DNA from 3 places in the Kitasatospora sp. NPDC088351 genome. Region 1 is predicted to be linked to each of the others. Evidence: riboswitches for the same ligand, from Rfam matches in the RefSeq annotation. Region 1 holds a riboswitch; each other region holds the start of a gene.

Region 1 (5,260 bases):
GATCACGATCACCTCGGGGTCGCGCTGCACGACGCTCTCCCAGCCGACGGTGGTCCAGGAGTCGGCGACGTCGCCCATCACGTTGCGCCCGCCGGCCTTGGCGATGATCTCCTCGGGCGCGGCGTACTTGCCCGAGGTGTACGGCTTGTCCTCACCACTGTCGTAGAGGAAGACGCCCGGCCGGTGCTCGGGCTGCGGCACGGCGGCGACCTGCGCCCGGAAGTCGGCGATCAGCTTGTCGGCCCGGTCGCGGACGTCGAAGATCTCGCCGAGGTTGGCCAGGTCGGTGTAGAGCGCGTCCAGCGGCGACATCACCCCGCGCTCCGGGCCCTTGCCGCTGCGGCAGGACTCGCTGAGCACGTAGGAGTCGATGCCGAGGCCGGCCAGCACCTGCGGGGTGAAGCCGTCGGCTTCGCCGAAGCCGTAGTGCCAGCCGGCGAACACCAGGTCGGCCTGGGCGTCCAGGACGAGCTCCTTGGTGATCGGCTGCTTGGAGAGCCAGGCGGTCTGCTGGTAGCCGTCCTTCCACGGGACCTTGGCGAGGTCGCCCTTCTCGTCGGGCATCACATAGCCGGCCATCCGGTCGGTGAGGCCGAGCGCGAGCATCAGCTCGGTGATGCCCACGTCGTTGGTCACCGTCCGGGCGGGCTTCGCCTTGTAGGTGACCTTGGTGCCGCAGTTGTCGACGGTCACCGGGTAGTGGTCGGAGCCCGCCGCGGCCTCGCCGCTCGGGGCGATCTCGGCCCCGCACGCGGTCAGCGCGAGGGTGAGCAGGGCGGTGGCGGCGACGGCCTTGGTGCGCATGGGAGTTCCTCGGGTCGGGGGGAGGGGCGGAAAGGGCGGGAGGGGAAGCGGGGTCAGCGGAGCCGGTCGAAGAGCAGCTGGACGGCGCCGGTCTCGGGGTGCCGTACGGGGGTCGCGCGGACGCCGAACACCCCGGCCAGCAGCGCGGGGCGCAGCACCTCGACGGGCGGTCCGGAGGCGACGATCCGGCCGGCCCTGATCACGTACAGCAGGTCGCAGTGGCCGGCCGCCAGGTTGAGGTCGTGCAGCGCGGTGAGCACCGTCGGCCCGGCCGCCCGGACCAGCGCCAGCACCTCCAACTGGTGGGCGATGTCCAGGTGGTTGGTGGGTTCGTCGAGCACCAGGACCCGGGGCTCCTGGACGAGCGCGCGGGCGATCAGCACCCTCTGCTTCTCGCCGCCGGACAGGCTCAGGAAGCCCCGCCCGGCCAGGTGGTCCGCGCCGACCCGGGCCAGCGCCTCGGCGCAGCGCCGGTCGTCCCCGCCGGTCGGGCCGGCGAATCCGCTGCGGTGCGGCAGCCGGCCCATGCCGACCACCTCGGCCACGGTGAAGTCGAACTCGGCGGAGTGTTCCTGCGGCAGTGCGGCGACCCGCCGGGCGGCCTCGCGGGGGGTGAGCGCGTGCAGGTCCTCGCCGCCCAGCCGGACGGCGCCGGCGGCGGGCCGCAGTGCCCGGTAGACGCAGCGCAGCAGGGTCGACTTGCCGCTGCCGTTCGGTCCGACCAGGCCGACCACCTGTCCGGCGGCGGCGTCCAGGGTGATGTCGTGGACCAGCCGGGCGCCGGCGATGTCGACCGAGAGCCCGTCGACGGCGATGTCCAGGGCGGTCTCGCTGGCGGTCTCGATGACGGTCTCCGGGGTGTCCGTGGTGTCGGTGCTCGGGTCGGCGTTCGCGCCGGTGCCCATCAGCGGCCTCCGAAGGAGTAGCCGCGGCGGCGCATCAGCAACAGGAAGCAGGGCACCCCGAGCACCGCGGTGACCACCCCGACCGGCAGCTCGGCGGGCGCCAGCAGGGTGCGCGAGACGATGTCCACCCAGACCAGCAGCAGCGCCCCGGCGAACGGCGCGACCAGCAGCACCCGGCGGTGGCCGGCGCCGACCAGCATCCGCACCAGGTGCGGCACCATCAGCCCGACGAAGCCGATCGCGCCGCTGACCGCGACGACGGTGCCGGTGACGGCCGCCGTCACCACGAACAGCTGCCGGCGCAGCCGGTCGGGGTCCACACCGAGCGAGGCCGCCGTCTCGTCGCCCATGGCGAGCGCGTCGAGGCGCCCGGCGGAGAGGGCGAGGCAGGCCAGGCCGGCCAGCACGGTGACGGCGGCGATCGGCACCGAGCCCCAGGTCGCCCCGCCCAGGCTGCCGAGCAGCCACATCATGGCGCTGCGGGCCGCCTCGCCGCGCGCGGCGCCGAACACCATCAGCGCCGTCACCGCGGAGAAGCCGTAGGACATCGCGGTGCCGGTGAGCACCAGCCGCAGCGGGGTGAGCCCGTAGGCGGTCCGGGCGGCCGCGTACACCAGCAGCATCGCCAGCAGGGCCGAGCCGAAGGCGGAGACCGAGAGCGCCCAGACCCCGAGCGAGGCGAAGGCGCCGAGCAGCAGGACGGCGTTGGCGCCGACCGCCGCGCCGGAGGAGATGCCGAGGACGAACGGGTCGGCCAGGGCGTTGCGGACCATGGCCTGCACGGCGACCCCGGTGGCCGCGAGCCCGGCGCCGACCACGGCGGCCAGTACGGTGCGCGGCAGCCGGATCTCCCAGACGATCGCGTACGCCGCCGCCTCCTCGGCCTCCAGCCGACCGCCCGTCAGCCCGGCGCCCAGCAGCCGCAGGACCCGGGACCAGCCGAGGTCGGAGGAGCCCAGGGCGACCCCGCAGACCAGCGACAGCAGCAGGGCCGCGGCCAGGCCGGCGGCCAGGGGCGCGGCGGGTATTCGACGGACCGGTGCGGTCACTGCGGTGCTCACGAGGGGGGCGCGCCTTCGCCTCGGGCCGTGGGCGGCGCGGGGCGGCGCGCCCGGGCCGTGGCGGGGCCGGGGCGCCATCCCCTCGCATTCCACGGCGAGTTGTCGGGAGGTCGGCGCCCCAGGGCGATCGGGCTCACGGGGCCGGGGCCCCGTCCACCGTTGCGGGTCAGCGCCGGATTCGGACCGGACTTCCCCCATGGGACGCCCTGGCAGCATAACAAGCGCTAAGGCCAGGCAACCCTTACAGGTGCCGCCGGGCATGTCCCGGAAACGCGCGACCGCCCCCGTCCGGTGTGGTGGTCCGGGCGGGGGCGGTCGACGGAGGCCGAGCGGCGGTCAGGCCTGCTTGGTCTCCCAGAAGATCTTGTCGACCTCGGCGATCAGGTCGAGCAGGGCCTGACCGGTGGCCGGGTCCGTCGACGCCTTGGCGGCCGAGGCGGCCTTCAGGGTGTCGTTGATCAGCTGGTGCAGCTGCGGGTACTTCTCGAAGTGCGGGGCCTTGAAGTAGTCGCTCCACAGCACCGAGATGTGGTGCTTGACGGCCTCGGCGCGCTGCTCCTTGATGATGACGGCGCGAGCGCGGAAGTGCGCGTCCTCGTTGGCCTGGTACTTCTCCTGGGTGGCCTTGACCGACTCGGCCTCGATCCGCGCCTGCGCCGGGTCGTACACGCCGCAGGGCAGGTCGCAGTGGGCGTGCGCGGTGGCACGCGGTGCAAACAGACGAGAGAACATGGGAGTCCTTCCTTAGATCGTCTTCCCGCGCCCGAGATTACCCTTCCGGTCACGGGGTTTCGCGATCGGTCGGTGGGCCTAGGGCAAAAGGCGGACCCGGAACCGGGTGAATCCGGACATCGGCGGGTGACGGTCCGTACGGCAGACTGGGACGCGGCGAGCCGGGAGGAGGAGTCGTGACGCGGATGGCGGAACCGGAGGGCGGCACCCGCGGGGGTGCCGCACCGTTCGGACTGATCGACGTGGCGGGGGACTCGATGGTGCCGACGCTGCGTGAGGGCGACCGGCTGCTGGTCCGGTACGGGGCGCGGATCAGGCCGGGCGCCGTGGTGGTGGTCCGCCACCCGTTGCAGCAGGACCTGCTCGTGGTGAAGCGGGCCGACGGCCGGCGCCCGAAGGGCTGGTGGCTGCTGTCCGACAACCGGCTGGTCGACAGCGACAGCCGCAGCTACGGCGCCGTCCCGGACGAGCTGGTGCTCGGCCGGGTGCTGCTGCGGCTGCGCCCCCGGCCGGCCTGGCTGGCCCCGGGCCGCCGGCTGGAGCGCCTGCTGCTGGGCCCGCTGGTCCGGGTGCCGGGCCTGGCCCGCCGGCTCGGCGTCTGGGTCCGGCCGGAGGATCTCTAGCCCGGAGGGCCGCTAGCCCTGCCCGGCCAGGACGGCGGCCTCCTGGCGCTTGCGGGCCCGGTACGCGGCGACGTTGGCGCGGGTGGCGCAGCGGTCGGAGCAGTACCGCCGGGAGCGGTTGGTGGAGGTGTCCAGGTAGGCGTTGCGGCAGGGCGCGGCCTGGCAGATGCCGAGCCGGTCGGCGCCCAGTTCGGTGAGGTGGACGGCCAGGCCCATGCAGGCGACCGCGCTGAAGTGGGCCGTGGCGGTGGGCGAGTTGTCGGCGAGGTGCAGGTGCCAGCGCGGGCGCCCGGCGTCGTCCAGGTAGTCGTGGCCGGAGACCAGCGGGCTGACGGGGTACTCCATCAGCAGGCTGTTCAGCAGGTCGACACCCCGGATCTCGTCCCCCTCGGCGGCGGCCTCGAAGACCCCGCGCAGCCGGGTCCGGACGGCACGCAGCCGGGGCAGGTCGGCTTCGTCGGCGAGCGCGGCGGCACGTGTGTTCTCGGAGAACAGGCCGCGGACGGCGTCGACCGAGGTCAGCGTGTCGGTGCCGCGCTCGGGCTCCTCGGTGTTCACCAGCCGGACGGCGAGGTCGGCGTACGAGGCGAGCTCCACGGTGGTCCTTCCAGAATCGGTAACGGGCTGACTGGCTCCAGCCTATTACCTGGGCGGGGCAGGCGTCGGCGCCCGGCAGGTCCGGCCTGCCGGGCGCCGACGGGAGCGTCCTAGAGCACCTTGGACAGGAACGCGCGGGTGCGCTCGTGCTGCGGGTCGGTGAGCACGTCGCGGGGGGTGCCGGACTCGACCACCACACCGCCGTCCATGAAGACCAGCGCGTCGCCGACCTCGCGGGCGAAGCCCATCTCGTGGGTGACGACGATCATCGTCATCCCCTCGTCGGCCAGACCGCGCATGACGTCCAGCACCTCGCCGACCAGCTCCGGGTCGAGCGCCGAGGTGGGCTCGTCGAAGAGCATCAGCTTGGGCTTCATGGCCAGCGCGCGGGCGATCGCGACGCGCTGCTGCTGTCCGCCGGAGAGCTGGGACGGATAGCTCTTCGCCTTGTCGGCCAGGCCGACCCGCTCCAGCAGGGCCATCGCCCGCTCCCTGGCGGACGCCTTGGCCTCCCTGCGGACCTGGACCGGCGCCTCGA
Region 2 (5,260 bases), on a different contig from region 1:
AACTGCGCCGCGTGCTGCCCGTCGTCCGGGAGCTGGCGGCGCGGGGAGTGACCGTCAGCGTGGACACGATGCGGGCCGCTGTGGCCGAGGCGGCGGTGGAGGCCGGCGCGCGGATCATCAACGATGTCAGCGGGGGTCGCGCGGACGCCCTGATGGTGTCCGTCGCGGCGAGGACGGGGGTTCCCTTCGTGGTGATGCACTGGCGCGGGCACTCCGCCGCGATGGACGGCCTGGCCGACTACGAGGACGTGGTCGACGAGGTGGTCGGTGAGGTGGCGCGGCAGCTGGACGCCATGGTGTCGGCCGGAGCGGACCCCGCCCAGCTGATCGTCGATCCCGGGCTCGGCTTTGCGAAGGGACGGGAGGACGACTGGGCGCTGCTCGCCCGCCTGGACGCCTGGGCCCGGCTCGGCCGTCCCGTCCTGGTGGCGGCCTCGCGCAAGCGCTTCCTCGGGACGCTGCTCGCCGACCCGTCGACCGGCGAGCCCCGGCCCGCCCGGGAGCGCGACGCCGCTACGGCAGCCGTCTCGGCCCTCGCCGCCGCGAAGGGTGCCTGGGCGGTTCGGGTCCATGACGTGTCGGCGAGTGCGGACGCGGTCCGCGTCGAGGCGGCGTTGCGCCGGGCGCTCGCCGGCATGCCCGTCCGGGCCGGTGCGCCGACCCGGTGACGAGCCGCCCGGGCCCGGTGCACGCGGGCCCGGCGCCGCCGCGCACCCGGGCGGTCGGTACTCTTGTCGCCCGGTTTCCGGTCGGCCGGACGGCTCGCGCTGCCCGCCCGCGTGACGCCGCCGGCGGCTCCGGCCCAGCCAGGCCCGGCTCACTCTCACCCGAACTCACCCGAAGGCGGCCCGTTCCATGGCGTTCCCGCAGCAGAAGGCGGCCTTCACCGAACCGGTCGGCCGGACCGGCGGGGCGGTGGAGGTCGAGCGGTCCTGCCGGTTCGAGGACGGTGAGTGCCGGCACCTTCTGCTGTGGCGGGCCGGTCCAGGCTGGCGGATGCTCAGCAGCGCGGTGCTCGGGGGCGGCCTCGGCGAGCGGGAGTGGGTGGTCAACGCACAGGTCAGGCCCGGGTGCGGCCGGATGGACCCGGACCGCCACCTCGCCGGGCTGGCCACCGGGCTGGGGCTGAGCGGCCCCGGCGCCGGGCTGATGACCGCCGCGCGGGTGGACGACTTCACCTGGGCCTGCGACGGCGGGGTCACCGCGGTGGTGACGACGGGGATCGGGGTGCCGGCCTGGGCGGCCGCCCCCGACCCGGCCGCGGAGGCCGGGGCCGGATTCCCGGGCACGATCAACATCCTGGTGGTGGTGCCCGCCGCGGTGTCGGACGCCGGTCTGGTCAACCTGCTGGCGACGGCGACCGAGGCGAAGGTCCAGGCGCTGGTGGAGGCCGGGTACGACTGTTCCGGGACGCCGTCGGACGCGGTGTGCGTGGCGGTCCGCCGAGCCGGTCCGGGCCAGGTGCCCGAGCCGTTCGGCGGCCCGCGCTCCCGGTGGGGCGCCCGGGCCGCCCGCGCCGTCCACGAGGCCGTCACGCTGGGCGCCGAGCGGGACCGCACAGGCCGGGCACGGGGGGCCGTGCCCGGCCATGCGCGGTCGACTCCGGAGTGCGCCAGGACCTTTGTGCTGTCCGGCGCGCGGTGATCAGCTGCCGAAGCGCAGCGAGACGGTGTCGCCGACGCTGATCACGGTGCTGCGGGCGGCGCCGGTGGCGGCGGCGCCGTCGATGCTCACCTTCCAGCTGGAAGTCCCGCTGTTGGCGGTGCCGTTGACGGCGGTGACGGTGCCGCTGCCGGAGGACGGCGTGACGGCGGTGACGCAGCCGCTCGGGGTCGCCGCCCCGGCGGCGTCGAGGACGGCGCCGAGCGTCGTGGTGGTGCCGGTCGGGGTGACGGTGACCGCGCAGACCCTGGGCGAGCCGGTGCCGTCGTCGACGACCAGGGCGAGCCGGGCGGCGGTGCCGGCGGTGAAGGAACCGGTGGTGGCCCAGGTCGGCTCCCCGGCGGTGGTCGGGGTGGGCGGGGTGGCGGTGAAGCCCGCCCCGGCGACCGCACGCAGCCCGTCGACGGAGGCGTAGGGGGAGGGGGCGGTGTCGGTGGGCAGGTACTTGAAGCCGCCACCGGGCTTGAACTGCTGGGAGATCAGGAAGTCGACCGGGGTCTTGCCGGTGCCGCTGGTGAAGTCGGCGCCCTGGGGGTTGATGCCGCAGGCGTTGAGACCGGAGACGGCCCAGCCGTTGGAGTCGGTGTTGGCGCCGAACATCGAGTTGAAGGCGCCGGAGGCGACGAGCTTGCCCTTGAGGAAGTTCTTGGCGGCGACGATCGCGGGGTCGGTGCCGGGCACGCCGCTGCTGCACAGCGAGGCCATGGCGGCGCCGGTCATGTCGATGTCACCGGCCTGGGCGAGTGCGGCCGGATCGCCGGCGGCCTTGCCGAAGTTCCAGCCCCCGTCGTTGTGCTGGTTGGCGCGGACCGCCGTGACCGAGGCGTCGAGCAGGGCCTGCGGCACCCGCTGGGCGCCGCTCTGCGTCCTGGCGCCGCCGAGGGCGAGCAGGCCGAACACGGTGCCGTTGAAGTTGGCGGACGGGCCGTAGTAACCGGGCTCGGCGGTCTGCCAGTAGGCGGCGACGTCCGCGATGAGGTTGCGGCCGGGGCCGACGCGCGCGGGGTCGATCCCGGCGGCGTAGGCGTTGAGGACGCCCCGCTCGTAGTCGGTGACGACGGGCGCGGCGCTCGGCCAGGTGGTGGCGGCGAGCTGGTTGCGGTACACCAGGCGGGCGTTCCTGGTGGCGTCGCCGCCCGGGGCCACGTCCGCCGCGGCGGTGCCGGCGGCCGCCAGCGCGCTGAACGCCCACTCGTCGGAGAGGCCCCCGCCGGTGACGTAGCTGCCGTCGGCGGCCTGGAGGGACTTCAGATAGGTGACGCCGGTGCTCTTCGAGGTGGCTGTCTGGGCCGGGGTGGCGGTCGCGTGGGCGGGGACGGCGGAGAGCAGCAGGGCGCCGGCCGTTATCGGGACGGCCACCGCGGAGGAGACGCGCGAGGAGGAGAGGAGGGACGACACGGGGCGGGCTCCTTGGAGTGACGGGCGCCGACCCGGCTCCGGGCCCCGGGGCTCCCTCGGGAGTTCGGCGGCCGGAGCGGCCGCCGCCCGGATCGCGTGGGCAGGCTTTCGCCGGTGGTACGTGGCCGGGCGGGCATTCGGGCTCGGGACGGCGGAACCGCCCCATACCGTTGCGCGTCAGCCCTGGAATCGCACCAGGTTCCCCCGCTCGGCCACCGGGGACGCTACCGCACGGTGCTGCCACCGGCGAGGTGTCCAAGACGACATGACGACTCATTGACGGCCGACGCGGGAGCGTGGTCTGATGAACCGTTTTTCATCCTCGGCAGTAGGGGAAGCCGGTCCAACTCCGGCGCTGACCCGCAACCGTAGATCCGCCCCTCCGGGCGGATGAGCCGGACTGCCTGCGCCGAGGGCCTGTTCAGAAGCACTTGCGTCGTCGAGGACTACGACGCGGTCGGGACGGTCCCCATGCCGGGGAGCCGTCGGCTGCGCCGTGACACCCCGTCGACCGATCAGGGAGTCGCCGGTGAGGGTCAACAGCACGCGCACACGTCACAGAGCCCGGGGTCTGACGTCCCTGCTGGCCACCGGCGCCGTCGCTGCCGCCGCGGGCGGTACGGTCCTGCTCGGCCACCCCGGTACCGCGGCCGCCGACCCGATCGAGGAGTGCACCGCCACCACCGGCGCGATCGTCGCCGTCGACTTCGGCCACTGGGGCGGCGGGGTCGTCCGCGGCTGCGACGCCCACCCCACCACCGGGATGAACCTGCTGCACAACGCCGGCTTCACCACCACCGGCACCGAGCACGACGGCCCGGCGTTCATCTGCCGGCTCGGCAACGGCACCTTCAACAGCGGCACCCAGTACCCGACAGCCGCCGAGGAGCTCTGCGTCAACACCCCGCAGGCTACCGCGTACTGGTCGTACTGGATCGCCGAACCCGGTCGGCAGACCTGGTCCTACAGCCAGTTCGGCGCCGCCACCCAGAAGCCGAAGCCCGGCGAGGTCGAGGCCTGGGTGTACGGCGGCACCGACATCGGCGGCACCAGCGGGGCACCCTCCTTCACCCCGGACTCCGTCCGCGCCGAGAACGGCGCCGGTCCGTCCCCCTCGGCCTCCGCCTCCCCCTCGGCGTCCATCTCCCCCTCGGCGTCCATCTCCCCCTCGACGTCCCCGAGCCCGACCGGCCCGTCGTCCGCCGCGGGCGACCCCGTCGCGGCGGCCGCCTGGCTGGCCGGCCGGCTCGTCGACGGCGACCACATGGAGAACTGGGCCTTCGAGGGCCCCGACCTCCCCCGGACGTCCCTCACCGCGATCGCCCTGGCCGCCGCCGGGACGGAGGACCCGGTCCTGCGCAAGGTCCTCGCCTACCTCGCCGCCCACACCGACGCGTTCCTCCTCCCGGACGGGCCGTCCGCCGAGCCCGACGCCAGGGCCGCCGCGCTGCTGGCCCTGGTCGCCGAGAGCACCGGCGGCAACCCCCGTGCCTTCGGCGGCCGCGACCTGATCGCCGCGCTCACCGACCACGTCTGTGCCTCGGCCGGCGAGAACGGCAAGTGCACCGCCGCCGGGGACTTCCACGGTGCGGCCTCGCCCTGGGTCCAGGCCCTGGGCGTCATCGCCCTGCAGCGGGCCGAGGTCGCTCCGCCCGCCTCGGCGCTCACCCGGTTCACGGCGCTCCAGTGCGCCGACGGCGGCATCGCCGGAGCGATGATCGTGGCGGGCGACTACTGCGAGTCCGATCCGTCCGGCACCGCTCTCGCCGTTCTCGCCCTGCGCAAGGCCGGCGGCTTCGAGCAGACGGCGAAGAAGGCCGCCGACCAACTGGCCGCGAGCCAGCAGGCCGACGGCTCCTACCTCCCCTACACCGGCGCCGCGGGCGGCGACACCGGCAGCACCGCCCGCGTGGCCCAGGCTCTCAAGGCCACCGGCCGGAGCGCCGGACAGACCGCCGCCAGGACCTGGCTCGCCGCCCGGCAGGGCCAGGACGGCGGCTTCGGCACCGACGAGTCGACCACCGAGTCCGACCCGGACGCCACCGAACAGGCCATCCTCGCCCTGACCGGCACCGACCCGACCGGCGTCCGGCACGACCCGAACGCGGCCACGACCGCGCCGCCCGGCCCGCACCCCGGGAAGACCCCCGATCTCGGCAAGGGCAGCGCCTACCTGACCGACCCGGCACGCCTGATCGAC
Region 3 (5,260 bases), on a different contig from region 1:
CGCCGGCCCCGGACTCGACCTCGTCCACGATGCCGCGCGCCAGCATCTGGTAGCCGCCGCAGACACCGAGAACCGGCCGCCCGGCGGCGGCCCGTGCCTTCAGGGCCGGCTCCAGACCACGTTCGCGCAGCCAGGCCAGGTCGGCGACGGTGGCCCGGGTGCCGGGCAGGATCACCAGGTCGGCGTCGGCCAGCTCCTCGGGCCGGGTGGCCCAGCGGACCAGCACCCCGGGCTCCTGCGCCAGCGCGTCCACGTCGGTGAAGTTGGACAGCCTCGGGAAGCGCACCACGGCCACCCGCAGCACGTCCGCGCCGACCGGCCCGCGGCCCTCGGCGCGGTCCACCACGGTGGACAGGTCCAGCGAGTCCTCGGCGTCCAGCCAGAGCCCGGGCAGCATCGGCAGGGTGCCGAGCACCGGGCGGCCGGTCAGCCGGTCCAGCATCTCCAGCCCGGGCGCCAGCAGCCGGGCGTCGCCCCGGAACTTGTTGACGAACCAGCCCGTCACATGGCGCTGGTCCTCGGCGGACAGCAGCGCCAGCGTCCCGTACATGGCGGCGAACACCCCGCCGCGGTCGATGTCCCCGACCACCACCACCGGCAGCCCGGCGGCGGTGGCCAGACCCATGTTGGCGATGTCCCGGTCGCGCAGATTGATCTCGGCGGGCGACCCGGCCCCCTCGCAGACCACCACGTCGTAGCGGCTGCGCAGGTCCGCCAGGCACTCCAGGGCCCGCTCCAGCAGCACCGGCTTGCGCTCGCGGTAGTCCAGCGCGCCCACCTCGGCGACCGGGCGGCCGAGCAGCACGACCTGGCTGCGGCCGTCCGCGCCCGGCTTGAGCAGCACCGGGTTCATCGCCGCCTCGGGCTCCACCCGGGCCGCCTGCGCCTGCATCGCCTGGGCGCGGCCGATCTCGGCGCCGCCGGCGGTGACGAAGGAGTTCAGCGACATGTTCTGCGCCTTGAACGGCGCCACCCGGACACCCTGCCGGGCCAGCCAGCGGCAGATGCCCGCGGTGACCACGGTCTTGCCGGCGTCCGAGGTCGTCCCGGCGACCAGCAGTGCGTTGCTCATGCGCTCCTCCTCTTCTTCCGTCCCAGGACGGTCCGGCTTCCTGTGGCGGCCCGGACCGCCGCGTGCCCGGCGACGGCCGTGCCCAGGGCCAGCAGGCCCACCCGGCGGGAGAGCCGGCAGGCCCGCTCGATGTCGTCCACCGTCACCGGCCGCAGCTCGCCGCCCAGCACCGGCCGGTGCTCCACCCGCTCCCCGTACGCGAGGGTGCCGCCCAGCCGCACGCCGACCGCGCCCGCGAACGCGGACTCGGCCTGGCCCGCGTTGGGGCTCGGGTGCGCGGAGCCGTCCCGGCGCCAGATCCGCCAGGCCGTCCGGGGTTCGGGCGCGGCGGCCACGGTGAGCAGCGCGGTCAGCCGGGCGCCCGGCCAGCCCGCTACGTCGTCCAGCCGGGCCGAGGCCCAGCCGAACCGGGCGTAGCGCGGCGAGCGGTGGCCGACCATCGCGTCCAGCGTGTTGACGGCGCGGAACGCCAGCAGCCCGGGCGTGCCCGCGAGCGCGCCCCAGACCAGGGCGTTCACCACGGCGTCGGCGGTGTTCTCGGCGACCGACTCGACCACCGCGCGGGCGATCTGCTGTTCGTCCAGCGCGCTCGGGTCGCGCCCGCACAGATGCGGCAGCCGTTCCCGGGCCGCCGTCAGATCGCCCGCGGCGAGCGAGCGGCCGATGGTCCTGGCCTCCCGGGTGAGCGAGGTGCCGCCGAGCACCGTCCAGGTCGCGGCGGCGGTCAGCGCGGCGCGGCCGAGCGGCCGCCGGCCCAGGGCGCGTTCGGCGGCCACCGCCCCGGCCGCGACGGTGCCCACGCAGAGCGCGGTGTAGGCGGTGCCGGCGGCGCGGTCGTCGCGCCAGAGCGTCTTCTCCAGCCGGCCCGCCGCGCTGCCGAAGGCGGCCACCGGGTGGCCGCGCCGGGGATCGGCGAAGCGGGCGTCGGCGAGATGTCCCGCGACGGCGCCCAGCGCGAAGGCGGCCGCGCGGGTCAGCGGGCGCACGGCGAAGGGCGGCAGAGGGGGCGGGTGGTCGGGGCAGCCTGCATCGCGTGCGTGTCCTCACTCAGGGTCCGCGCCCTGGATCGACGTACCGGCGGCGAGAGTCTCCTGGCTTCCGGGTCCGACACACCCCCGGAGCCTCCAGCGGCTTCTGACGGCCCGCCGATGGGCCCCTCCTGCCTGTTGGCGGGCAAGGAGGGAATTGATCCGAGCGTGCTCCCCGGTGACAGTGGCGGGACCGCGCCGGACTCGCACCGGCTTCCTCTGCATGCCTCCGTTTGGCTGAAGGATCCCATCACGCGGCCGAACCGGGAGTCAACCAAGGTCACGGAGGGGTTGGTCACACGGCCCGCCCGCGCGCCGCCTCCGCGGGTCGGTGTCGCGGGGGTGCGGAGAGGGCGCGATCGCCCGGCCGCAGGTGGAGGCCGCGGCCCCCGCTGTCCCGTCCGGCGTGACACCCGGTCGGCCCATGCCCGGTGGCCCCGGTCCGGTCCCGCGAGTGGACTGGTGGGTGCCCAGTCCGCGATCAACAGAGCGGGGAGCGATATGCGTTGGGGAACCGCGGCCGCCGTGGCGGCCGCCGCCGTCGGCACCGGGGCCGCCGTACTGCTGGCCGGGCGCAGGGCCGTCCAGCGGATGCTCCACCCGGCGGCCGTTTCCCGGCCGCAGGCGGGCCCCGTCACGGTGCGGAGCCTGGCCGTCGGGCGGGCCACCTTCACCCGCAGCCCGGAGAGCACCCGCCCCGGCCGCTGGGCCGTCGAGTGGGACGAGGGCGGCCACGCGGTGGTCGACGAGATCCTGCACGCCGACGAACAGGGCGTCACCCGCCGACTGGTCCGCGCCGACCGGGGCGCCCTGACACCCGGCACCGAGGTCCGCTTCACCCCCCGGGTCCACCTCGGCGACCCGACCGGCGCGCTCGGCCTGCCCTACGTCGAGACCGCCGCCGAGGGTGAGCTGGGCGCCCTGCCCGCCTGGCGGCTCGACGGCAAACGCGGCACCTGGGTGATCCTGGTGCACGGCCCGGGCGCCGACCGGCAGCAGACGCTCCCGGTGTTGCCCGTGCTGCACCGTCTCGGTCTGCCCGCCCTCGCCGTCACCTACCGGGGAGACCGGGGCGCGCCGGCCGCGCCGGACGGCCTCGACGACTTCGGCGAGACCGAGTGGCGGGACGTCGAGGCGGCAGTGCGGCTGGCCCTGGACAGCGGCGCCGGCCGGGTCGTCCTACACGGCTGGTCGCTCGGCGCCACGATGGTGCTGCAGACCGCCGCCCGGTCCGCCTGGACCTCGGCGATCAGCGGCCTGGTACTGGACTCCCCGGTGCTCGACCGGCCGGTCTTCGCCCGCCGGGGCGCCACCCGGGCCGGGTTCGGCCGTACGGCCGCCGGGCCGGGCGTGCTCGCCGCCGAGGGCCGGACCGGGGTGGACCTGGCCGACTTCGCGCGGCTCGCCGAGGGCACCGACCTGCGGGTGCCCACCATGGTGCTGCACAGCCCCGACGACCCGGTGGCGCCCTGGCGGGCCGCCGCCCGGCTCGCCGACCGCCGCTTCGACCTGGTCAGCCTCCAGGCCTTCCCCGGCGCCGACCACGCCGCCCTCTGGAACGCCGACCCCGACCGCTATGAAGAGCTGTTGCGCCGCTGGCTCACGCCGTTGCTCTGACGACGGCTCCGGCCGGCCGTCCGGCAGCTCCCTCCGGCCCGGCCGGCCGACCGCTCTGACCTGGCGTGTTCGCGTCATGCAGATCCGGCCAGGCGGTTTGGCCTCTGTTGCCCGATCTTGTCGACCCGCCGCGACCGCCCTTCCGGAGTCCGTGGCCAACCGGATGTGACAGAAGGCCGGTACAAGGGGAAGACTGCTCGACGTGACGTCTCGGAACCCGCGCGACCGTGATGCCCCGCTCCCGCCGACGATCGGTACCGGTGCGACGGTGACCCGTCTCCCCGGAACGGCCCACCGCCCCGCCGGCATCAGGCCGGGCGCTCCCGGCGTACCCCGCCGACGAGGCCCCGCACCCGCTCCCGGCCGAGGCCGGGTCCCCGTACCGGAGGGCTTCCCGGCCCCCGCCGAGCTCGCTCCGCTGGCCCGTCGGATGCTCGTCGACGCCGTCCGGATCGCCCGCTGGGCCGGCGAACTCTCCGAGGTCGACAAGCGCGGCGAACTGCTCCCCGAGGACGCCCGCGCCGCCGGCCGGGCACTCGCCATGACGGTGGGCGCCGCGGCCCGGGCCTGGGGCCAGGCCCTGCTGGTCGGCCTGGTCGAGGCCAGGGACGGCGGCGCCGCCCCCGGCTGGCGCCTGCACGCCTGGGAGCACGACGACGAGGCCGTGGTCCGCGGCTGGTCGGCGCTGTTCGACGCCTGGACGCTGCTCGCCCCCGTCCCGCCCGCCGCGCTGCGCGGCGTCTTCGCGGTGCTCGCCGGGCAGGCCGTCGACCAGGCGCCGCAGCTGCTCTCCTTCCTGCACCTGGTGGCCGGCCCGGTCGCCGACAGCGAACTGCTGGAGCTGCTGCGCCGGGGCCTGGACGAGCGCCGGGTCGGCGGTGGCGCCGGTGCGCTGGGCCTCTCGCCCATCCCGCACGCCGCCTCCGCCGTGTCCGCCGTCCGCGGCACCTGCCGCGAGCCGCAGATCGACACCCCGGCCGCGCCGTCCGACGTCGCCGCCGTCCTGGACTGGATGCTGGACGGCCTGGCCGCCGTCGGCGCCGTGGTCCGCCGGGACGAGGCCGCCGAACTCTCGCCGCTCGGGCACTGGGCGGTGCGGGCCAAGCTGGAGGAGATCTGCACCGTCGCGCAGACCGCCGCCGGCCACATCGAGCAGAGCGCCTTCGAACTGCTCAACGCCTGCGCCGACTACTCGCCGGGCCCGGCCCGGGCCGAGTTCCGCGCCTGGGTCGCCGCCCGTCCGGCCGACCGGGCCGTGGCCGAGCTGCTGGACGCCGCCCAGGGCGACGACGCGCTGGTCCGCGGCCTGGCCTTCGAGGCGCTCCGGGTGGCCGGCAGCACCGCCGAACAGGCCGTCCGCGCCGCGGTGGACGAGCCGGTGCTGCGCCCGTACGCGCTGCTCTGGCTGGCCGAGCAGTCGGACGAGGGGGTCTCCCCGGCCGATGTGCTGGGCGCGGAGGACGCCGCCTGGCTCTGGGTGGACACCGCCGCCGCCGTACTCGACCACGGGGAGACGGATCTGCTGGTCGGCCATGTCGAGGGC

What was found. A riboswitch is a leader RNA that binds a small molecule or an ion and turns the genes downstream of it on or off. The one in region 1 is predicted to bind cobalamin.
Region 2: linked by a shared signal. The riboswitch ahead of AB0P06_RS14920 (hypothetical protein) and the one ahead of AB0P06_RS03350 (iron ABC transporter permease) in region 1 are both predicted to bind cobalamin.
Region 3: linked by a shared signal. The riboswitch ahead of AB0P06_RS16540 (cobalamin biosynthesis protein) and the one ahead of AB0P06_RS03350 (iron ABC transporter permease) in region 1 are both predicted to bind cobalamin.

Annotation. Positions count from the first base shown of each region.
Region 1 is NZ_JBFBIL010000003.1:81,849-87,108, forward strand. It holds gene AB0P06_RS03340 (ABC transporter substrate-binding protein) at 1-804, opposite strand, end outside; gene AB0P06_RS03345 (ABC transporter ATP-binding protein) at 858-1,625, opposite strand; gene AB0P06_RS03350 (iron ABC transporter permease) at 1,709-2,770, opposite strand; cobalamin riboswitch at 2,875-2,994, opposite strand; gene sodN (superoxide dismutase, Ni) at 3,107-3,502, opposite strand; gene sodX (nickel-type superoxide dismutase maturation protease) at 3,688-4,125, shown strand; gene AB0P06_RS03365 (CGNR zinc finger domain-containing protein) at 4,138-4,722, opposite strand; gene AB0P06_RS03370 (amino acid ABC transporter ATP-binding protein) at 4,833-5,260, opposite strand, start outside.
Region 2 is NZ_JBFBIL010000016.1:110,496-115,755, reverse strand. It holds gene folP (dihydropteroate synthase) at 1-668, shown strand, start outside; gene AB0P06_RS14925 (adenosylcobinamide amidohydrolase) at 856-1,644, shown strand; gene AB0P06_RS14920 (hypothetical protein) at 1,645-3,060, opposite strand; cobalamin riboswitch at 3,171-3,295, opposite strand; cobalamin riboswitch at 3,348-3,487, shown strand; gene AB0P06_RS14915 (prenyltransferase/squalene oxidase repeat-containing protein) at 3,590-5,260, shown strand, end outside.
Region 3 is NZ_JBFBIL010000019.1:74,896-80,155, reverse strand. It holds gene AB0P06_RS16545 (cobyric acid synthase) at 1-1,072, opposite strand, end outside; gene AB0P06_RS16540 (cobalamin biosynthesis protein) at 1,069-2,058, opposite strand; cobalamin riboswitch at 2,157-2,321, opposite strand; gene AB0P06_RS16535 (hypothetical protein) at 2,602-3,717, shown strand; gene AB0P06_RS16530 (hypothetical protein) at 4,148-5,260, shown strand, end outside.